One region of the Hoeflea sp. CAU 1731 genome, then DNA from elsewhere that is predicted to be linked to it. Evidence: predicted binding sites of a transcription regulator. Region 1 holds the regulator's gene; each other region holds the start of a gene.
What was found. The regulator LexA, encoded in region 1, represses DNA repair genes until DNA is damaged. The targets are predictions, from matches to a motif close to TGTTCNNNNTGTGTTCNG.
Positions count from the first base shown of each region.

Region 1 (7,166 bases):
GCGACAGGGCGCCGAAACCGGCGGATTGCAACGCCGAGCGCCGCGCCTCACGCTTCCGGTCGTTTGGGCCATTCGAAAGGATGATTGTCCACTGACCGTCCCAGGACACGGGACCGGGCGCATAGATCCGGGTCGTCGCCTCGGCGAATTCAACCTGACCGGCTTCGGCCAGACGGTAATAGCTGTTGCGTCCCTCGCGGATGCGCAGCAACCATCCGTCTGAGGTCAGGCGCGACATGGCGGCGCGCAGCGCGCTTGGTTCGACGCGTAGTCGGGACATCAATTCCTGGAGGGATCCGAGCCAGAGTTCGCCACCGCGCGGATTGACGGCGTCGCCGAAAATCGTGATGACCAGCGACCAGACGCGGATGCGCTCCTGCCCGTGAAAGGCGTCTATCAATCGTTCAAGATGGCTGTGTGCGGCTTCGCTCATGCCGCACTTATCGCCGCGAAGAGCTGCGCGATCAAGCGCTACGCAAATCCACGACCCGCCGCGCCTTGCCGGCGGATCTTTCGACGCCGCCCGGATCAAGCACTTCGACCTCGACCGTTACTCCGACGACGCTCTTGACGTGGTGACGCAACTCATTGGCGCCTTGCTTGCGGTCTTCATCGCCCAGGCCGGAGCCGCTCGCCTCGACCTTGATGGACATACGGTCCATACGCCCATCGCGCGTAAGCTCGATCTGATAGTGCGGCGCAAGGATCCGGCATTTGAGGATCTGCTCCTCGATCTGTGTCGGAAACACATTGACGCCGCGGATGATCATCATGTCGTCTGAACGGCCGGTGACCTTTTCCATTCTGCGCATCGAACGGGCCGTGCCCGGCAGCAATCGCGTAAGATCTCGGGTGCGATAGCGGATGATCGGGAAGGCTTCCTTGGTCAGCGAAGTGAACACAAGCTCCCCCATTTCGCCGTCCGGCAACACTTCGCCCGTCTGCGGATCGATGACCTCCGGATAGAAATGATCTTCCCAGATGTGCAGGCCGTCCTTGGTTTCAACGCATTCATTGGCGACGCCCGGCCCGATGATTTCGGACAGGCCGTAAATATCGACGGCGTCCATGTCGAATGCCGTTTCGATTTCTTCGCGCATGGAATTGGTCCATGGCTCGGCGCCGAAAATGCCGACTTTTAGCGAACTTTCCCGCGGATCGAGACCCTGATTGCGGAATTCGTCGAGGATGGAGAGCATGTATGACGGCGTGACCATGATGACGCGCGGTTTGAAATCGTCGATCAGCATCACCTGCCGTTCGGTCATACCGCCGGAAATCGGCACAACCGTGCAGCCAAGCTTCTCGGCGCCGTAATGGGCGCCAAGCCCGCCGGTAAACAGGCCGTATCCGTAGGACACATGCACAAGGTCGCCCGGCCGCCCGCCGCTGGCGTAGATCGACCGGGCGACCATCTGCGCCCACATGTCGATATCGCCCAGCGTATAGCCGACCACGGTCGGCTTGCCGGTGGTGCCAGAAGACGCGTGAAGACGCGCAAGCTTTTCCCGCGGCACGGCGAACATGCCGAACGGATAATTGTCCCTCAGGTCCTGCTTCACCGTGAAGGGAAATTTCGACAGATCGTCGAGCGAATTGAGATCGTCCGGATGGACGCCATGCATGTCAAAGCTTTTGCGGTAGAATGGCGAGTGCTCGTAGGCGCGATGCAATGTCTCGCGCATGCGCGAGAGCTGAAGGGCTGAAATTTCGTCCCTTGACGCCGTTTCGATCGCATCAAGGCCGGCGCTGTACCCGCCTGTCGTTTTTGTCTGCATTGTCTCCTCCGCCGATCGGTCTGCTACTCAGCCGCCTCCGGCACGTGCGTTCCCTTGATGGTCCGGCAGTGACCGCGAAATTCAGCCACAACCGTCCCGTCGTCCCTGGTCACCCGGATGTCGTAAATGCCGCTGCGCGTTGTCCTGTGCACCTCACTCGCGACTGCGGTCAGCATCTCGCCGCGCCGCGCCGGCTGCAGGAACGAGACTGCGCAATGCTGTGCGACAGCATATTGGTTGTAGCTGTTGCAGGCGAAGGCGAACGTGCTGTCCGCCAAGGTGAAGACGAAACCGCCGTGACAGATATCCAGCCCGTTGACCATGTGGTCCTGCACCGGCATCCGCAAAGTCGCGCGACCCGGACCGATATCAACGATCTCCATGCCCATATGCTTGGAGGCGCGGTCCTCCCGCCACATCGCCTCGGCGCTGGCGTTCGCCAGATCTTCCGCCGAACTCGGCTTCTGGGCGCTATCGTTCGTCATGGTCTATCGCCCCGTAAATTTCGCCGGACGCTTCTCGATGAAGGCGCGCACGCCTTCGGCGTAGTCCGTTCCGCGGCCAACTTCCCTTTGCGTATCGCGCTCCAGATCAAGCTGCTCGTCGAGCGTGTTGTCGCCAGCCTGCTGTATCAGGCCCTTCATGAGACCGAGGCTTCTTGTCGGACCTTTGGCGAGGCTAGCCGCGAGACCGGCGGCTTCCGCCATGAGCCCGTCGTCGTCCACGACTTTCCAGATCATGCCCCAGTCGGCCGCCTGTTCCGCCGACACCGGCTCGCCGGTGAACATGATCGCCTTGGCGCGCGCTTCGCCAATGAGGTTCGGCACGGTCCATGTTCCGCCGCTGTCCGGCACCAGGCCGATGCGAGAAAACGCCTGAATAAATTTCGCCGAGCGCGCGGCAAGCACGATGTCGCAGGCGAGCGCGATATTGGCCCCTGCCCCGGCGGCCACGCCGTTCACGGCGCAGATCACGGGCTTGCCGATGGAACGGATCCTGCGGACGAGAGGGTTGTACCAGGAATCGATAGTGAGACCGAGGTCGATCTCGCCCTGGGAGGGATCGCGCTCTGAGAGATCCTGCCCGGCGCAAAAGCCGCGGCCCGCGCCTGTGAGCAGGATTGCGCGGCACGCAGGATCCTCTTCCGCCTCGATGAGCGCCTCTTTCAGGCTGACATGCTGAGCTTCATTGAAGGCGTTGAGCTTGTCCGGCCTGTCGAGTGTGATCACGACATACCCGTCCTGCTTTTCGACCCTGACTGAATCGTCGCTCATTGGCGTCTCCTCCCTGCGCACCGTTGACAATAGCACTTAAACCGACCGACCGGTCAATGAATCTTTTTTGTTCCGATTTCGTTCCGGCAGAACCGTCGCGGCGCCAGACAGTCCGCGATCATCAAACTGTCGCATAACTGTCATGCAGCCACCCTACAAAAGTCCTGCTGGTTCCAGCAGATCATCATATATCCAGTCGGGGGAATACATGAAATCAAGTTCTTTGGCGTCACATGCGGCGCAACTTCTGTGTGGCGTCGCTTGCTTGACACTCACCTCCGTATCCGCCGCCCGGGCCGATTGCGACCCAGCCTCGCCGACCGACGGACAAACGGTGATCTGCACCGGTCCAAGCACCGGCTTCGTTGACGAGAATGTTGAGGACGTGACGGTTATCGTGGAGGAAGGCGCCGTCGTGGACGGCGGCGGAGACCGTGGATTCCGGTTTGGCGATAATGGAACGCTGACCAATGACGGAACGATATTGTCTGGCGGCGGCGAGCATGGCGTGCAGGGCGGCGACGACGCCAGCGTCACGAACAACGGCGTCATCGACGGCAATGGCGATGGCGTCAACGTCGATGACGACGCCTATGTCCTCAACAGCGAAACCGGTGAAATCATCGGAGCGGACGACGGCGTGCAGATCGAGGATGGTGGAGAAATCATCAACGAGGGAACCGTCACCGCGAATGACGGCGACGCCCTGAAGGCCGCCGACGGCGCCTCTATCCTCAACGAAGGAACGGCCACCGGTTCCGATGACGGGATCCAGATCGAGCATGACGGCGAGATCATCAATACGGGAACCGTGACCGCTTATGACGGCGACGCCCTCAAGGCCGAGGATAACGGCTACATCAGGAATGAAGGCGTGGCGATCGGATATGACGACGGCATTCAGGTCGCGGAAAACGGCGAAGTCTACAATTCGGGCGATGTCACCGCCTATGACGGCGATGGAATAAACGCCGGTGACGGCGCTTTTATCGTCAATGACGGAACACTGAACGCCTCCGACGACGGCATTCAGGCGGAATTGGACAGCACCGCGATCAACAATGGCGCGATCTACGCCACAGACGAAGGCATAAACCTGGATGCGGACGGCGCCGTGGTCATCAACAACGGCTCGATCACCGCCCTTGACGACGGCATTCACACGGCAACCGATTCCTGGATCGAAAACAACGGCTCGATCTATATTCCCTACAACGCCGGCGATCCGCAGGACGGCATCGACTTCGACGACGGTGTGGTGCTGAACACCGGCCGCATCGAGGTGGAGAACGGCGGTATCGATTCGCAAGACGGCGTCGATTTCGATGAAGATGGCGCAGCGCCGTCCTACATCACGAACACCGGCAGCATTATCGGCTACCATGCGGTCAACACCGATCCCCTCAACACGCAATCGCAAACCATCTACAATTACGGTTATCTCGAAGGCTTTGGCGGCGTCGCCATCAATCTCGGCGAAGGCGACGACGCATTGCAGATCGGGACCGGCTCGCGGATCGTCGGGCTTGTCGACCTCGGCGACGGCACGGACAGTTTCAGCGTTGACAGCCCGGTTGCATCGCTTGTCAATTTCGTCTCTGCGCCGGAAATCGTCGATCTCAACGGCTTTGCGGCGATCGTGACGTCAACACAAATCGTAACGATCGATCCCACGCCCTTCCAGAGCGGCAACGCGCTGATGCGTTCTTTCTTCTTCGACATGACCGGCACGCTGTATCACGACCGCCCTGAAGCCGGAGAAAGCGGCTTCTGGCTGACCGGATTCGGCAGCGCAGCGGATTTCGGATCATCCACCGTTTACAGCGGCTATGACACATCCGGCGGAGGCGGCGTCGGCGGGTATGATCATGCAGTGAACGCCATGTGGAGCATCGGCCTGTTCGGCGGGGGCGCGTCCTATTCTTCACGCATCGACGACGGCGAACACGACACGGACCTGACGTCCGGCTTTGGCGGCGTTCGCGCCTTCTACTTTCCGAACAGCCGGTTCACGCTGAATGCCGCCATTTTAGGCGGCGTCACACAGACCAGCCTGTCGAGCCCCGACTATCGCACCGGCAGCGGCTCGGGAGACGGATCATTCCTGGCGACGACCGGCGGGTTCGCCTATGAAATACCGGCGTCCGAAATGGGCGGCTATGTCGGTCTGGAAGTGCTTGGTCAGGCCGGAGCGCTCTGGAACCGGGCCGACAGCTACCGGGTGTCCGGTTTCGACGGCGCGACGATCGGCGCGCGGGATTCGGCCTATTATTTCGGGACGCTGGAAGCCGGCCTGCCCTTCGAAATGCAGTCAGGCGGCAACACGATCCGGTTCAAGCCCTTCGCCGGCGTGTCCTTCGCCGGCTTCAGCGACGACGCCTTCGCGGTGTCTGCGATTGGCTCCTCGACGAGCTTTGCGGGACCGGGCGATATCGACGGGACGTTCTTCACCGGCGGCGCCGAACTCGCCATCGACTTCGACGGCAAGGCCAGCCTGACAGGCCGGTTCACCGCCGCCTACAATGAGGACTCCACGTCCTATGGCGGAACGCTCAACCTGCGCATTCCTTTTCCGGTGAAATAGGATCGCAGCGTCGACTGCGGCGGACAGCTTTCCATTGTCAAAATCAAGAGCGCCGACGCACCCCTGTGCGTCGGCGCGATCGCTTTTCAATCCATTCTTAACCAAATTGCGCAATACACTTGCAGAACACAAATGGAACATATAGTGTATGTTCTGTATTTGTTTCGCCGATTCGGAGGATTGGGCATGTTAACGCGCAAGCAGCACGAACTGCTTCTGTTCATTCACGAGCGGATGAAGGAATCCGGCATACCGCCGTCATTTGATGAAATGAAGGACGCGCTGGATCTCGCGTCGAAATCGGGCATCCACCGTCTGATTACAGCGCTTGAGGAACGCGGCTTCATTCGCCGCCTGCCCAATCGCGCAAGAGCGCTGGAAGTCATCAGGCTTCCGGAAATGGCTGCGCAGGGATTGCATCCGCGCAAGGGCTTCTCCCCAAGCGTTATTGAAGGCAGCCTCGGCAAGACGCATCCCAAACTGGTGCGGGAAGCGCCGAAGGAAGCGGCGAATTCGTCCGTCAGCGTGCCTGTCATGGGCCGCATCGCAGCCGGCGTGCCGATATCCGCAATCCAGAACAACACCCACAACATCAACGTTCCCCCGGAAATGCTCGGCAATGGCGAGCACTATGCGCTCGAGGTCAAGGGCGACTCGATGATCGAGGCAGGCATCTTTGACGGCGATACGGTTGTGATCAAGAACGCGTCGACGGCCAATCCCGGCGAGATCGTCGTCGCCCTGGTCGACGAAGAGGAAGCCACGCTCAAGCGCTTTCGGCGCAAGGGCGCATCCATTGCGCTGGAGGCCGCCAACCCCGCCTACGAAACGCGGATCTTCGGACCGGACCAGGTCAAGATCCAGGGCAAGCTCGTCGGGCTTATTCGCACCTACAACTAGGAACAAGCGAGCAGGTCCGGCCTGCTCGCTCCATATTCAGATAATCGACCCGACCGTCTTGGTCTTTTCGACCGTCTCGATCCATTCGCGGGCGGGGTTTGATGTCTCAACAATTCCGCCCCCGACATAGAGGCTGATTTCCTGCCCGAGAATTTGCGCGGTGCGCAGGTTCACGTAGAGCTTTGTCGAGCCGTCCCAGTCGACTGGTCCGAGATAGCCGGTGTAGTAGCCGCGATCGTAGCCTTCAAACCGCTTCAGGAATTCAATCGCGGGCGGCTTCGGCATGCCGCAGACGGCCGATGTCGGATGCAGGCTGCGCAGGAGGCCCGCCAGCCGGTCGGCGTCGAGGCTGTCCGCGCTTCTGCGGAAAATCGTTCTGAGATGCACCAGATTGGCCGCCGAAACCGTGCGCGGTCCGACCTCTTCGAAATCGTCGATGCCCTGCTCCAGGAATGCGCGCCGAATATAGTTGCTGACGAGCGCCTGTTCCTCGATCAAACCGTCCGGCCAGCCAATGTTTCTTAGATCCGGATCCGGCCCGACCCACTGCGTTCCGGCAAGCGCCATGGTGTCAACGCCATCCGGCGTGGACGAAAGCAGGATCTCCGGCGTTCCAACGAGCCAGCTTCC
Region 1 covers NZ_JBDQQS010000001.1:707,987-715,152, forward strand. The annotation lists gene AAFN47_RS03390 (PaaX family transcriptional regulator) at 1-433, opposite strand, end outside; gene paaK (phenylacetate--CoA ligase PaaK) at 465-1,778, opposite strand; gene paaI (hydroxyphenylacetyl-CoA thioesterase PaaI) at 1,802-2,263, opposite strand; gene paaG (2-(1,2-epoxy-1,2-dihydrophenyl)acetyl-CoA isomerase PaaG) at 2,267-3,052, opposite strand; gene AAFN47_RS03410 (autotransporter outer membrane beta-barrel domain-containing protein) at 3,318-5,636, shown strand; gene lexA (transcriptional repressor LexA) at 5,823-6,536, shown strand; gene AAFN47_RS03420 (chorismate-binding protein) at 6,573-7,166, opposite strand, start outside.

Region 2 (7,166 bases), 390 kb from region 1:
ACATGCGGATGCAGCAAAACGCGCTCGCCATAGACTGTTCCGTCCGGACCAACGACGTCCCAGCGGTCAGCGTAATGATCCCATCCCTCGTCGTCATGGCGCAGCGTTACGGAAAACGTCCAGCTTCCATCGGCGGCCTGCCTGGCGTCGACCGCCATCACATCGACTTCGCCCGCAGCCGCCGTCGCAGTTGCAAGACTAACAGCCAAAATCATAGCCGCGCTTCTGGAAAACAGTTTGAACAATCCCATTGTTGCCTCCTTCGCCAGGAGATGCAATCTGACATTCGTAGTGGCTCGGACAAAATCAAATTCGTGCGATGAAGCCGACCGGGGCGATCGGCAATCAAAACGGAATATCGTCGTCCAGATCGTTCGCCATGCCGCCGCCGCCCTGGCGCGACGGCTGTCCGTAATCCCCCTGGTCGTCATTGTCGCCGAACCCACCACCGGACTGCCCCGGATTGTCGCCCCTGCCGTCCAGCATCGTGAGTGAGGAATTGAAGCCCTGCAGCACGACTTCTGTGGAATAGCGATCCTGTCCGCTCTGGTCCTGCCATTTGCGGGTTTGCAACTGGCCTTCGAGATAGATCTTGGAGCCCTTGCGGAGATATTGTTCGGCGATCTTGCACAGGCCTTCATTGAAGATGACGACACGGTGCCATTCGGTCCGTTCGCGACGTTCGCCTGTGTTGCGGTCGCGCCAGCTTTCCGAGGTGGCGACGCGCAAATTTGCGATCGGTCGTCCGTCCTGCGTGCGGCGAATTTCCGGATCGGCGCCGAGATTCCCCACCAGAATAACCTTGTTGACACTGCCCGCCATGACTTTTCCTCACTGGATTTTGAAAAGGTTCGCCGCGTTTGCCGCGCGACCCCTGATATTTCGCCCGACAATAGACCAATTGACCGGCCATTGCCGGATGGAATTGCTCTTTCCACAGGAGCTTTTTGTTCCTATTATGTTCTAGTTCGTGTAAAGCTGGCTGTCAAATGATTCCCCAGCGCCGAATTCTCGCCCTGTGGTCACAAAGCTATTCGAGATTACATCTCGACATTCGATGGTCAGGAACTAGATTATGAGGCTGCACAGGAAGCGGCACGAGCCAGACTTTGGCGCTTTTCAAGACAACCGGACGCATGACCGACGGAGCGCGGACGACAAGGCATGAGCGAACTGAAGACCATTTCGATACGCGGCGCACGCGAGCATAATCTGAAGAATGTCGATCTCGACCTGCCCCGTAACCGGCTGATCGTGATGACCGGGCTTTCCGGCTCCGGGAAATCTTCACTGGCTTTCGACACGATCTATGCCGAGGGCCAGCGCCGTTACGTGGAGAGCCTCTCGGCCTACGCCCGGCAATTCCTGGAGATGATGCAGAAGCCGGATGTCGACCAGATCGACGGCCTGTCGCCTGCGATATCGATCGAGCAGAAGACCACGTCGCGCAATCCGCGTTCGACAGTGGGAACGGTCACCGAAATCTACGACTATCTGCGCCTTCTCTTCGCGCGCGTCGGCGTGCCCTATTCGCCTGCGACGGGTTTGCCCATCGAGAGCCAGACGGTCAGCCAGATGGTGGACCGAGTCATGACGCTGGAGGAAGGCACGCGGCTCTATATCCTTGCTCCGCTGGTGCGCGGCCGCAAGGGAGAATACCGCAAGGAACTCGCCGAGCTGATGAAGAAGGGCTTCCAGCGCGTCAAGGTGGACGGCGAATTCTACGAAATCGCCGATGTTCCCGCGCTCGACAAGAAATACAAGCATGACATCGACGTGGTGGTCGACCGCGTCGTCGTGCGCGACGATCTGCCGACCCGGCTCGCGGACAGCCTGGAAACCTGCCTGTCCATTTCCGATGGCCTTGCGATCGCGGAATTCGCCGATCAGCCAATCGAAAACGCCGGAGAAGGCGCAAACAAGTCGAAAAACGAGACCCATGAACGGCTGGTGTTCTCGGAAAAATTCGCCTGCCCGGTGTCCGGCTTCACGATACCGGAGATCGAGCCGAGGCTGTTTTCCTTCAACAATCCCTTCGGCGCATGCCCGACCTGTGACGGGCTAGGCACCCAGCAGAAGATCGACACGACGCTGGTGATTCCGGAGCCCGGACGGACATTGCGCGACGGCGCGATCTCTCCCTGGTCAAAATCGTCGTCGCCTTACTACACCCAGACGCTCGAAGCGCTCGGCCGCCAATTCGATTTCAAGCTCGGCGCGCGCTGGAACGAACTGCCCGAAGCAGCGCAAGACGCCATCCTCTACGGGACCGATAGAAAGATCGAGTTTCGCTACGACGACGGCCTCCGGTCCTACAAGACGACAAAGACGTTCGAGGGAATCATTCCCAATCTCGAGCGGCGCTGGAAGGAAACCGATTCTGCTTGGTCGCGTGAAGAGATAGAGCGTTACATGACGGCCGCCCCTTGCCCCGCTTGCTCAGGTTATCGGCTCAAGCAGGAGGCGCTCGCCGTCAAGATCGGCGGATTACATATTGGTGAGGTCACGGCCTTTTCGATTCGCGAAGCCGCACGCTGGTTCGAAGAACTTCCCGGCGCCCTCAACAAAAAACAGAACGAAATCGCCGTGCGGATTTTGAAGGAAATTCGAGACCGGCTGAAATTCCTTAATGACGTGGGGCTCGACTATCTGACGCTCGCCCGAAATTCCGGAACGCTTTCCGGCGGCGAGAGCCAGCGCATTCGACTGGCCTCTCAAATTGGGTCTGGCCTGACCGGCGTGCTCTATGTGCTCGACGAACCATCCATCGGCCTGCATCAGCGCGACAATGCGCGTCTTCTGGATACCCTCAAACACCTGCGGGACATCGGCAACACCGTAATTGTGGTTGAGCATGATGAAGACGCCATCCTCACGGCCGACTATGTCGTCGATATTGGTCCTGCCGCCGGCATTCACGGCGGCGAGGTCATCGCCCAGGGTCCGCCCGGCGATATCATGGCCTCACCGAAGTCGCTGACCGGCCAGTATCTGTCCGGTAAGATGGAAGTGGCCGTGCCTGCCGAGCGCCGAAAGGCGAACAAGAAGCGGATGCTTTCCGTCGTTGGCGCCACGGGGAACAATCTCAAAAATGTTTCGGCTGACATTCCCCTCGGCCTGTTCACCTGCGTGACGGGCGTTTCGGGCGGCGGCAAATCGACATTCCTGATAGAGACGCTCTACAAGGCGGCGGCGCGCCGCGTCATGGGCGCGCGCGAGAACCCGGCTCCGCACGAGCGCATCGACGGACTGCAGCACATCGACAAGGTGATTGATATCGACCAGTCGCCGATCGGTCGCACGCCCCGATCCAATCCGGCTACCTATACAGGCGCTTTCACGCCGATACGCGACTGGTTCGCCGGACTGCCGGAATCAAAGGCCCGCGGCTATCAGCCTGGTCGGTTCTCCTTTAACGTCAAGGGCGGCCGCTGCGAAGCCTGCCAGGGCGACGGCGTTATCAAGATCGAGATGCATTTCCTGCCGGATGTCTATGTCACCTGCGATGTCTGTCACGGCCAGAGATACAATCGCGAAACGCTGGAAGTAACCTTCCGGGGCAAGTCGATCGCCGATGTTCTGGAAATGACCGTCGAGGAAGGTTGTAAGTTTTTTTCAGCCGTGCCCGCCGTCCGCGACAAACTGCAGACTCTGAAACGGGTCGGGCTCGGCTACATCAAGGTAGGCCAGCAGGCCACGACGCTGTCGGGCGGCGAGGCGCAAAGAGTCAAGCTTGCGAAGGAACTGTCGAAGCGTTCGACAGGACGCACGCTCTACATTCTGGACGAACCGACGACAGGACTGCATTTTCATGATGTCGCCAAGCTCCTCGACGTGCTGCATGAGATCGTCAACCAGGGCAACTCGGTCGTGGTGATCGAGCATAATCTCGAAGTCATAAAGACCGCCGACCACGTCATCGATCTTGGACCGGAGGGCGGCGACGGCGGCGGAGAAATCATTGCGACGGGAACGCCGGAAGAAGTCGTTCTCGAACCTCGATCCTTCACGGGGCAATTCCTTAAAGACCTACTCGAGCGGCGGCCCGGCAAGGACATCGAAGCCGCCGAATAATTGACAATGCCCTGGAGATTTCAATGGCAAAACACGGTGTGATCCGCACAGGTATCGGCGGCTGGACATTCGAGCCTTGGCGCGGGACCTTCTATCCAGCGGATTTGCGACAGAAAGACGAACTCAACTACGCAAGCCGCAAGCTTGGAACAATCGAGATTAACGGCACCTACTACGGATCGCAAAAACCGGAAACATTCGCAAAATGGGCTGCCGATGTTCCGAAAGGCTTCGTATTCTCCGTCAAGGGCATTCGCTATGTCTCGAATCGCAAGGTGCTGGCGCAATCCGGAGAGTCCCTCAAGAAATTCCTGAATTCAGGCGTCACCGAACTTGGCGACAGCCTCGGCCCCATTCTCTGGCAGTTCGCGCCAACCAAGAAATTCGACCCGGATGATTTCGGCGCGTTTCTCGCCTTGCTGCCGAATAAATGGAATGGCGTGGCGTTGAAACACGCCGTTGAAGTCCGTCACCCCAGCTTCTCGACGCCGGAATACGCCGAACTCTGCGCGCGTTATGGCGTCGCCAATGTCTATGCCGACCATTTCACCTATCCAGAGATCGCCGATGTGACAGCGCCCTTTGTCTATGCACGCTTGCAAAAAGGCGATGATGCGATTCCGACGGCTTACGAGGAAAGCCAACTCGACGTCTTTGCGCAGCGCGCCAGGCAGTGGGCGTGCGGCGAAGCGCCTTCCGGTCTTTCCTGCGCAGCAGATCCCAAGCCTGACGGCAAGGCGCGAGACGTCTATATCTATTTCATCCACGAGGGTAAGGTGAATGCGCCGCAAGCCGCCCTGGCCCTAGCTGATCGTCTTATACGGATATGAACATGAAAACCGCCAAAGATTGCCAGACGATGGACGACATACGCGTCGAGATCGATCGGCTGGACCGCGAGTTGATGAAACTGCTTGCGGAACGCTCAACCTTTGTTGATCGCGCCGCCGACATCAAGCGCGTGACGGGAGAAGCGCCGGACACCCAGTGGCGCGTGAAAGAAGTGCTGGACAATGCGCGGCGCAACGCGTCGAATAACGGCCTCGACCCGGATTTCGGGGAAGCGCTCTGGCGACAATTTCTGAAACTTTCGATCAGCCGGGAAACCGATCGCCTCAATCGGGGTTAGGTGGATAGTGAACGGCCAGCCAGACAGTCGGCGGATTGTCTTGCGTCCAGGTGACCCGATGACGGCAATGCGCGGGAATAAGCAACCAGTCGCCGGCCGAAAGGTCACGTTCGTCTTCTTCCCCCTCAACCATCAGGCGCGCCGCGCCTGATACCACCATCACCCACTCGTCTCTTTCCTGATCGTACCATTCGCCTTCCGGAGTCACCTGCCCGGTCGAGACGATACGCTCGATCAGGACGTTCCCGCCACCCGACAGTCGCTCGAGTATCTCTTCAGCAACCGGTTCCGCCGGTAATTTCGCGCCAATATTTCCCTTTGAAATCGTCATAACCATCAATTCTCCTGAAATGAGGAAAAGGCCGGCAGGTTGTTGGCGAGGTCTTCCGCAATCAACCCCTCGCCTGCGCGGTTGGCCGCTTCTCCATGCAGCCAGGCCGCGGCGCAAGCCGCTTCGAAGCCCGGCATGCCCTGCGCAGCGAGGCCGCCAAGCAACCCGGCAAGCGTGTCGCCCGATCCGGCGGTGGCCAGCCATGGCGGGGCGTTGTCGCAGATTGCCGCCCGCCCCGACGGATCGGCGATCACCGAATCCGCGCCCTTGTAAATAACGATCGCCCCAGTCTCCCTGGAGGCGGATCGCGTCTGCTCCACCTTCGAACGCGATGCATCGGACGCAATTTGCGGAAACAGCCGCGCGAACTCACCCTGATGCGGCGTCAGGAACAGACTGGCGTCCTGATTGGCGGCAGCCTTTGCGAGTTGATCATGGAAGCCTGCAAAGGAGGTTATGCCGTCCGCGTCAAGAACAAGTGCGCGGCCTGCGCCCAGGATGCGTTTCGCAAAATCGCGCGCCTTTTCTCCCACGCCAAATCCGGGTCCGAGCACAAAACTGTTGAACCGCGAGTCCTCAAGCAGGCCGTCGAGATCGGCGTCTCCATCGATTGTCCGCAGCATGATCGACGTCAGATGCGCTGCGTTGGCGGCGTTCGCGGAGGCTGGTGAAAGCACGGTCACAAGGCCAGCCCCCACGCGCAATCCCGCGATCGCAGCCAGTCGGGCGGCGCCTGTCTGGCGATAGCCGCCGCTGAAAACACCGAGATTCCCGCGCGTGTATTTGTGGGAGTTTGCAGCAAGCCGCGGCAGGGCGCCTCGCCACAGCGCCGGTCTGTTCAGCCAGAGATCTTCCGTCTCCGATTCGATGCAGCGGGCCGGTATGCCGATGTCCGCGATTTCCAGTTCACCGCAAAGGTTGCGTCCAGGCAGGAGAAAATGCCCGGGCTTTGGCGCGGCGAACGTGACGGTGCGGCTTGCCCTGAAAGCCGTTCCCCTAATGCGTCCACTCTCCCCCGACAGACCGGAAGGCAGGTCGGCGGCAATGATGGGAACATCCAACGCATTGACCGCTTCGATCACACGCGCAGCAACCCCTTCGACATCCCGCTGCAAGCCGGCGCCGAACAGCGCGTCGATAACAATGCGCCCGTCAGTCGGAACATAATCCTCGAGAGAAAGGATTTCATCGCCCCAGTTGTCCCTGGCGCAGGCTGCGTCGCCCGCAAGTTTTGCGGATTCGCCCAGGCTGTAACAGGCCGCCGTCATGCCCGACGCCCGCAGCCTGTTCGCAGCAACATAGCCGTCTCCGCCATTGTTGCCGGGGCCGCACAATACATCGACGCCCGTCGCGTCGCCGTAATGGCGCAGGACCGACGCCGCAATGGCGGAGCCCGCCATCAGCATCAGACGATATCCGACAATTCCGGAGTCGATTGCGCGCCGGTCGATCCGACCCATCGCCAACGGTGTGACGACTGGTTCAAGGGCAGTAATCATCTCTCCCGCGATCCTCTGGACTCGCTCCATTCCTCCCGTCGAATAGACACCAGCGCGCTAATCTCTTCAATCGAATTAAGACGAGAGAAATGAAACCGATATGATTATCTTTTATGCATTTGCACATAAATAA
Region 2 covers NZ_JBDQQS010000001.1:314,175-321,340, reverse strand. The annotation lists gene AAFN47_RS01560 (hypothetical protein) at 1-251, opposite strand, end outside; gene AAFN47_RS01555 (single-stranded DNA-binding protein) at 346-822, opposite strand; gene uvrA (excinuclease ABC subunit UvrA) at 1,165-4,074, shown strand; gene AAFN47_RS01545 (DUF72 domain-containing protein) at 4,098-4,904, shown strand; gene AAFN47_RS01540 (chorismate mutase) at 4,907-5,203, shown strand; gene AAFN47_RS01535 (cupin domain-containing protein) at 5,190-5,534, opposite strand; gene AAFN47_RS01530 (NAD(P)H-hydrate dehydratase) at 5,540-7,033, opposite strand.
Region 2: uvrA (excinuclease ABC subunit UvrA) is a predicted target of LexA. The motif match lies at 949-966, and genes of this name have one in related genera.

Region 3 (7,166 bases), on a different contig from region 1:
CCTCGACACCGCCTTTAACGGATATTCGGCCTCCCTCGGATGCGAGCGACAGCAGGTACTGCATGTCCTCGGGATAGCTGATCTTGCTTGCCTCAACACCATCACTCCTGAAATCGAGACCATGAAGAACCGCTTCCGGTATATCCAAACTGAAGTTCAATACCCAAGTTCCGTACACGCCATTGACATGGACGCCCAATTCGCTGTCGAGGGTTACCTGATACTCGAGTTTGATATCCTCGATTACCGTTAAATCGTCTCGCTCTTCTATCGCGCCGTGGGATAAAGTAAGCCCTGGGACATCATTGACATTAAGCCACCTTTCCAGCGCGCCTCGAACATCCTCTTGGGCATTAACCTGCGAGGTTGCTGTAAAGACAAACACGACTGCGGCGGCTGAAAATGCTTTCATTGAATAACTCCCGAATAGATCGGGGAAATACTACAGGTTTCATGACCAAAGGCTACAACCGGCGGCGAATTCGTCGTGTAAAGTTTTCGAAATTCCGCCTTCGACATTGCTGCTGCCGAGAGGCTTTTCTGGATGCCGGGTCAAGGCCGGCACGAGGGAGGATTTGTCTTTAAGTTATTGTTTTTATATTGCTAAATGCTGTTTTGCATAAGCCAATGAAATCTGGCTTTGTTTCGGGAATCGGCCCTTGCGGGCCAAACGCCTCATCTGGCTTCGTTTCGGGAATCCGCAAAAACGTCATCCGCGCCGCCTCGAATCCCGATCTGGCTTTGTTTCGGGAATTTCGGTTTTAGCGGTTTCGTCAGGCCGCGATGGCCTCGGCCACTGCCTCGACGGCGGCGTCCGCCTTGCTGGCGTCGGGGCCTCCGGCCTGAGCGAGATCGGGCCGGCCGCCGCCGCCCTTGCCGCCAAGCGTGGCGGAGGCGACGCGCACCAGATCGACGGCGCTGAACCGGTCTGTCAGGTCTGCAGTCACGCCGACCACGACGCTGGCCTTGCCATCGTCGGATACGCCGACCAGCACAACGACGCCGGAGCCGAGCGAGGCCTTGGCCTCGTCGACGAGCCCCTTCAGATCGCGCGGCGCAACGCCGGCGAGCGCTTTGCCGAGATATTTTACGCCCTTGAGATCCCGGGTCTCGTCGGAAGCCTGAGTCGGACCGCCCATGGCGACTTTCTTTTTAAGATCGGCCACTTCCTTTTCGAGCTTGCGACGTTCCTCGACGAGGGTCTCGACGCGGGCGACGAGTTCGGACGGCTGGACGCGCAGTTTCGACGCCAGTTCGCGCACGCGCTTTTCCTGCTCGGCGAGATAATCCCGCGCAGCCTTACCCGTCAGCGCCTCGATGCGCCGCACGCCGGCGCCGACGGCGCTCTCGCCAATGATGTGGATGAGGCCAATGTCGCCGGTGGCCTTGACATGGGTGCCGCCGCAAAGCTCCGTCGAATAGGTCTTGCCTTTCTTGTCGCCGCGCAGAGCGGAGCCCATGGAAACGACGCGGACCTCGTCGCCATATTTCTCTCCGAAAAGCGCCATGGCGCCTTCGGCAATGGCGTCGTCGACGGCCATCAGCCGCGTGGTGACCGGGCTGTTCTGGATCACGATCTCGTTGGCCATGCCTTCGACGACTTCCAGTTCCTCCGCCTCCACAGGTTTTGGATGGGAGATATCGAAGCGCAACCGATCCGGGGCCACGAGCGAACCTTTCTGCGCGACGTGAGCGCCCAGCACCTCGCGAAGCGCCTCGTGGATCAGATGGGTGGCGGAATGGTTGGCGCGCAGTTTCGAGCGGCGCCGGTGATCGACGTCTAGCACGACTTCCATCCCCTTGCGCGGCGCGCCCTCCTCCACGCTGGCGTGGTGGATGAAAAGACCATCGGCCTTTTTCTGCGTGTCGGTGACGACAAGGCGCAGGCCATCGGCGCTGATCACACCCGTGTCGCCCATCTGGCCACCGGACTCGCCGTAGAATGGCGTCTGGTTGACGATGACCTGGATATCGTCGCCGGCTTTCGCTTCATCCGCTTCCTTGCCGTTTCTAACGATCGCCGTGATCACGCCCTCGGCGCGCTCCGTGTCGTAGCCAAGAAAATCCGTTGCGCCGAGTTTATCCTTCAACTCGAACCATACAGTTTCGGTCGCAGCCTCACCGGAGCCCGCCCAATTCTTGCGGGCTTCGGCCTTCTGGCGCTCCATGGCGGCCTTAAAACCATCGTCGTCCACGGAGATGCCGCGCTGGCGCAGCGCATCCTGGGTAAGATCCAGCGGGAAGCCATAAGTGTCGTAAAGCTTGAAGGCCGTCTCGCCATCAAGCACGTCGCCTTCCGTCATGTCGACGGAAGCGTCGGTGAGCAGCGACAGGCCGCGCTCAAGCGTCCGTCCGAAGCGGGTCTCTTCGAGCTTCAGCGTCTCGGAAATCAACGCTTCGGCGCGGACCAGTTCCGGATAGGCGCGACCCATTTCGGCGACCAGCGCGGGAAGCAGGCGCCACATGAGCGGTTCGCTCGCGCCAAGCAACTGGGCGTGACGCATAGCGCGCCGCATGATCCGGCGAAGGACATAGCCGCGACCCTCGTTCGACGGCAGAACACCATCTGCAATGAGGAAAGCGGAAGACCGCAGGTGATCGGCAATCACCCGGTGGCTCGCCCGCGCTTTGCCCTCGGCCGGAACACCCGTCAATTCGACCGACGCGCCGATGAGCGTCTTGAAGAGGTCAATGTCGTAATTGTCGTGTTCGCCCTGCAGGACGGCGGCGATGCGCTCAAGCCCCATACCCGTGTCGATCGACGGTTTCGGCAGATCAACACGCTCTTCGGCCGTCAACTGCTCGTACTGCATGAAGACGAGGTTCCATATTTCTATGAATCGGTCGCCGTCCTCTTCTGCGGAGCCGGGAGGACCTCCCCAGATATGTTCGCCGTGATCATAGAAAATTTCCGAACACGGACCGCACGGCCCGGTATCGCCCATAGCCCAGAAGTTGTCGCTGGTAGGAATACGAATGATCCGATCTTCCGGAAGACCGGCGATCTTTCTCCACAGGTCGAAGGCTTCGTCGTCCGTATGATAGACGGTGACCAGAAGCCTGTCCTTGTCGAGCCCGAATTCCTTCGTGATCAGGTTCCAGGCAAGCTCGATGGCGAAATCCTTGAAATAATCTCCGAAGGAGAAATTGCCGAGCATCTCGAAGAATGTGTGGTGGCGCGCCGTATAGCCGACATTATCGAGGTCGTTGTGCTTGCCGCCGGCGCGCACGCATTTCTGCGAGGTCGTGGCGCGATTGTAGGGACGGTGCTCGAGACCGGTGAAGACGTTCTTGAACTGCACCATTCCGGCGTTCGTGAACATCAGCGTCGGGTCGTTGCGCGGCACAAGCGGGCCGGATGCGACAATCTCATGACCGTTACGGCCGAAATAGTCGAGAAACGCCGTCCGAATATCGTTTACGCTGCTGCTCATCGCCAGCCCTTTACCCCACGCCTTGCGGCAACCCTGATGCGGTCACCTTGATCCTTGCGGCTTTTATCCATCTCGCCGCGGACTGTCCAGATACACTTGACGGGCCTTGTTCGGGTGCGCGGACGCCAGCATTCACCCGCCGCAAATACGGACGAAACCGGCGGCGTCACGAGGACGCCGCCGGTTCCTGGGAACGCTGACAAATATCAGCGGGGATGGATCATGCTTCGGCCGCGTCGTCTTCCTCCGGACCCGTGTCATCGAGCATCTGCTCGGCGATAAGGCCCGCATTCTGGCGCAGGGCCAATTCGATCTCGGCCGCCATCTCGGGATTGTCCTTGAGGAACTGCTTTGCGTTCTCGCGCCCCTGCCCCAGCCGCTGGCTGTTGTAGGAGAACCATGCGCCGGACTTCTCGACGATGCCCGCCTTGACGCCGAGGTCGACAAGTTCGCCGGTCTTCGACACGCCTTCGCCGTACATGATGTCGAATTCCACCTGCTTGAAGGGCGGCGCCATCTTGTTCTTGACGACCTTGATGCGGGTCTGGTTGCCGACGACCTCGTCGCGATCCTTGACTGAGCCAATGCGGCGAATGTCGAGGCGCACGGAGGCGTAGAATTTCAACGCATTGCCGCCGGAGGTCGTCTCGGGCGAACCGAACATGACGCCGATCTTCATGCGGATCTGGTTGATGAAGATGACCATGCATTTGGAGCGCGAGATCGAGCCCGTCAGCTTGCGCAGCGCCTGGCTCATCAACCGGGCCTGCAGGCCGGGCAGCGAATCGCCCATCTCGCCCTCGATTTCGGCGCGCGGCGTGAGTGCTGCGACAGAGTCGATGACCAGCACGTCGATCGCGCCGGAACGCACGAGCGTATCGGCGATTTCCAGCGCCTGCTCGCCGGTGTCCGGCTGCGAGATCAGGAGGTTTTCAAGGTCAACGCCAAGTTTGCGCGCATAGATAGGGTCAAGCGCATGCTCGGCGTCGATGAAGCCGCAAATGCCGCCCTTCTTCTGAGCCTCGGCGACGGTATGCAGCGCCATGGTCGTCTTGCCGGAGCTTTCCGGACCGTAAATCTCGATGATGCGCCCCTTTGGCAGGCCGCCGACGCCGAGCGCTATGTCCAGCCCGAGCGAACCGGTGGAGATTGTCTCGATCTCGACGACGTTCTCGTTCGAGCCGAGCTTCATGATCGAGCCCTTGCCGAAGGCCCGCTCGATCTGCGAGAGCGCCGCATCAAGTGCCTTGCTTTTGTCCACCGAATTTTCCTCTACGAGCCGCAATGAATTCTGAGCCATTCAATCCACCTTTAGGTTATCTGGGCATGACAGGCAATGAGCGCCGCACGCGTTCATTTGTACCCTATTTGTTCCAGTTTCGCAAGAGGCGGTTAAATTATTGTAAATGTGTGATAAACGGCAGAATGTTCTATTTTTGTCCGAAAAAGAAAAGCGTGACTGACAGCCAGCGTCGCCGTAAGAACCATGACCCTCAGAGATACTGCCTGATTCGGTCTTGCGTTTGACTAATCATTTGTAGCAACGCTGCAAGAGGTCCTGATCACGTTCCCGCAATTGGAAGCAGATCACACCCCTTCCAACCGAATACGCTTGCGGTCGACGTGATAAGGCAAGCGTTTTCGGGAGGCGGCGACGCGGCCGACATGGAGTTTCGCGGCGATGACTTCTTCATCCCGTCCGGCGCGCGCGAGATCGCGGCCGTCCGGCCCGACGATGCAGCTGTGCCCGAGAAAGCGCAGGTCGCCATCTTCTCCGCAATGGTTGGCGTAGGCGATATAGACTCCGTTCTCGAGAGCTCGGGTGGGAATGAGATTGCGAGCAACGACTTCCCACTGGCTCGACAGCGCCGTCGGCACGATGACCAGATCGGCGCCGATCTCGCAGACATGGCGAAAGGTCTCGGGAAACTCCGCGTCGTAGCAGATGAGCGGGGCGATGCGAAAACCGTTCATTTCGAACAGGACGCAACCGGCGCCGGAGACGAAATGGTCTTCCTCGAAACCCGGCGGTATGACCAGTTTGCGATGCCTGCTGGCGAGCGCGCCGTCGGCGGTGAAAGTTTGTGAGGAACTGTAAAGCCCGCCCTCGGCGCGCTCCGCATAGCCATAGTGGATGGCGAGGCCAAACCGGCGCGCCGTGTCCGCAATGCGCCGGCTGGACGGCCCGTCGGCGGGCTCGCCCCTCTCCTTCAGTTTGCGCCCGACATTGTAGCCGGAAAGAAAGAGTTCGGGCAGCGCAACGATATCATAGTCGCCGGAACGATGCCGCTGGAGCGTCTGCTCCAGCCAGTTGAGCCGCTCTTCGGGCTCGCCAAGGGAACCCGGGCTCTGCATGACGGCGATGGTGAGTTCAGCGTCCATGAAGTCAGCTCTCCGACACCATCAATTCGCGGGGATAGCTTGTCAGGTAGTCGCACCCGTCTTGCGTGACCACGACGGAATCGCCGATCCGTCCCGCGCAGGACTTTTCGACTGAAATGCCGCCGTCCACTGCGAAAGTCATTCCGGGCTCGAGCACCGTCCTGTCGCCGGCTTTCAGTTCCGGCGCTTCGAGATAGGAGACGCCGATTGAACGGCCGGTGCGATAGCCGGTCTCGTAGCCCCGATCCCGATAGACTTCGTTCGCCGCAGCCGCCACATCCTCGGCGACGACTCCTGGCCGGATCGCCGCAATGGCGGCCTGCTGGGCGTCGATTGCGGCCTGTTGCACCTGCGCTTCATTGTCCGAAATCTCGCCGATATGGAACATGCGGTCGAAACCGAGCTTGTACTGGCGGAACTGCGCCATGTTACAGAAACAGAAATAAACCGGATCGCCGCGCTCGTAGCGGCGCGTACTGGCACGCCTGTGCACCATCGAGGTGTCGGCGCCGCTTTGCAGGATCTGAAGATTGTGGATCATCGGCGACACGAAGCGGTCGAGCCCCTTGTCCGTCAGAAAGCCCGCCGCTTCACGCGTTCCGGCGTCAATCACGGCGAGCGCCGACTCGAATTCCGGCACGCCTTCCGCGAGCGACCCGTGGGCGGCCTTCATCATGGCGCCAGCGACCCGGCCGGCCTGCCGCATCACCTCGATCTCGAAGGGCGACTTGATCATACGCATCCGTCCAAGATGCGGAGAAATGTCGTTCTTCGCCGCGTCGGGCCAGGCTTCATCGATATGGTTGCGCACGAGGGCGGGAATGTGATTGCGCTCGATCCATATTTCGCCTGGCGCATCGCCAACGATTTCGGAAAGCAGGCGCATCCAGCTCCGCTGACCGGAATCTTCCCAGGCGCGCACATCGTCGACCCAGGTCATAGTGGACACCATCTCGGATTCAAGCAGCGGCGCAAGGACGACCGGCTCCACATCCGGCCTTAGGACAAGCATCGTCGGCCTGCCGAATTCTATGCCGAGATACCCCCAGAAACCGGCGAGATAGGCGATCGACGCCTCATCGGTGAAGATTGCAAGCGGAATGGCGTTTTCGGCCATGAGAGACTGCAGCCTTGCAGTTCTCGCCTTTGCTTCTTCAAGCATATGCAGCTCCCTCGCCGGAGGCGGTTTTTCAAGGTCGCGTCGCTTCAGCGCCATTGTTATAGTGCTGGAAGTTTGCGAATGAGACAATCAAACTGATTCAGATCCTTAACGCTTATCGGCAAGCGACGGAATTCGACGGAAAAACCAAACCCGATGGCACGTATCTTCGTCCTTGGCGGCGCCCATCT
Region 3 covers NZ_JBDQQS010000002.1:219,086-226,251, reverse strand. The annotation lists gene AAFN47_RS05155 (aq_1923 C-terminal domain) at 1-412, opposite strand, end outside; gene alaS (alanine--tRNA ligase) at 774-3,434, opposite strand; gene recA (recombinase RecA) at 3,655-4,734, opposite strand; gene AAFN47_RS05140 (carbon-nitrogen hydrolase family protein) at 5,022-5,816, opposite strand; gene AAFN47_RS05135 (M24 family metallopeptidase) at 5,821-6,978, opposite strand; gene AAFN47_RS05130 (carbohydrate kinase family protein) at 7,132-7,166, shown strand, end outside.
Region 3: recA (recombinase RecA) is a predicted target of LexA. The motif match lies at 4,793-4,810, and genes of this name have one in related genera.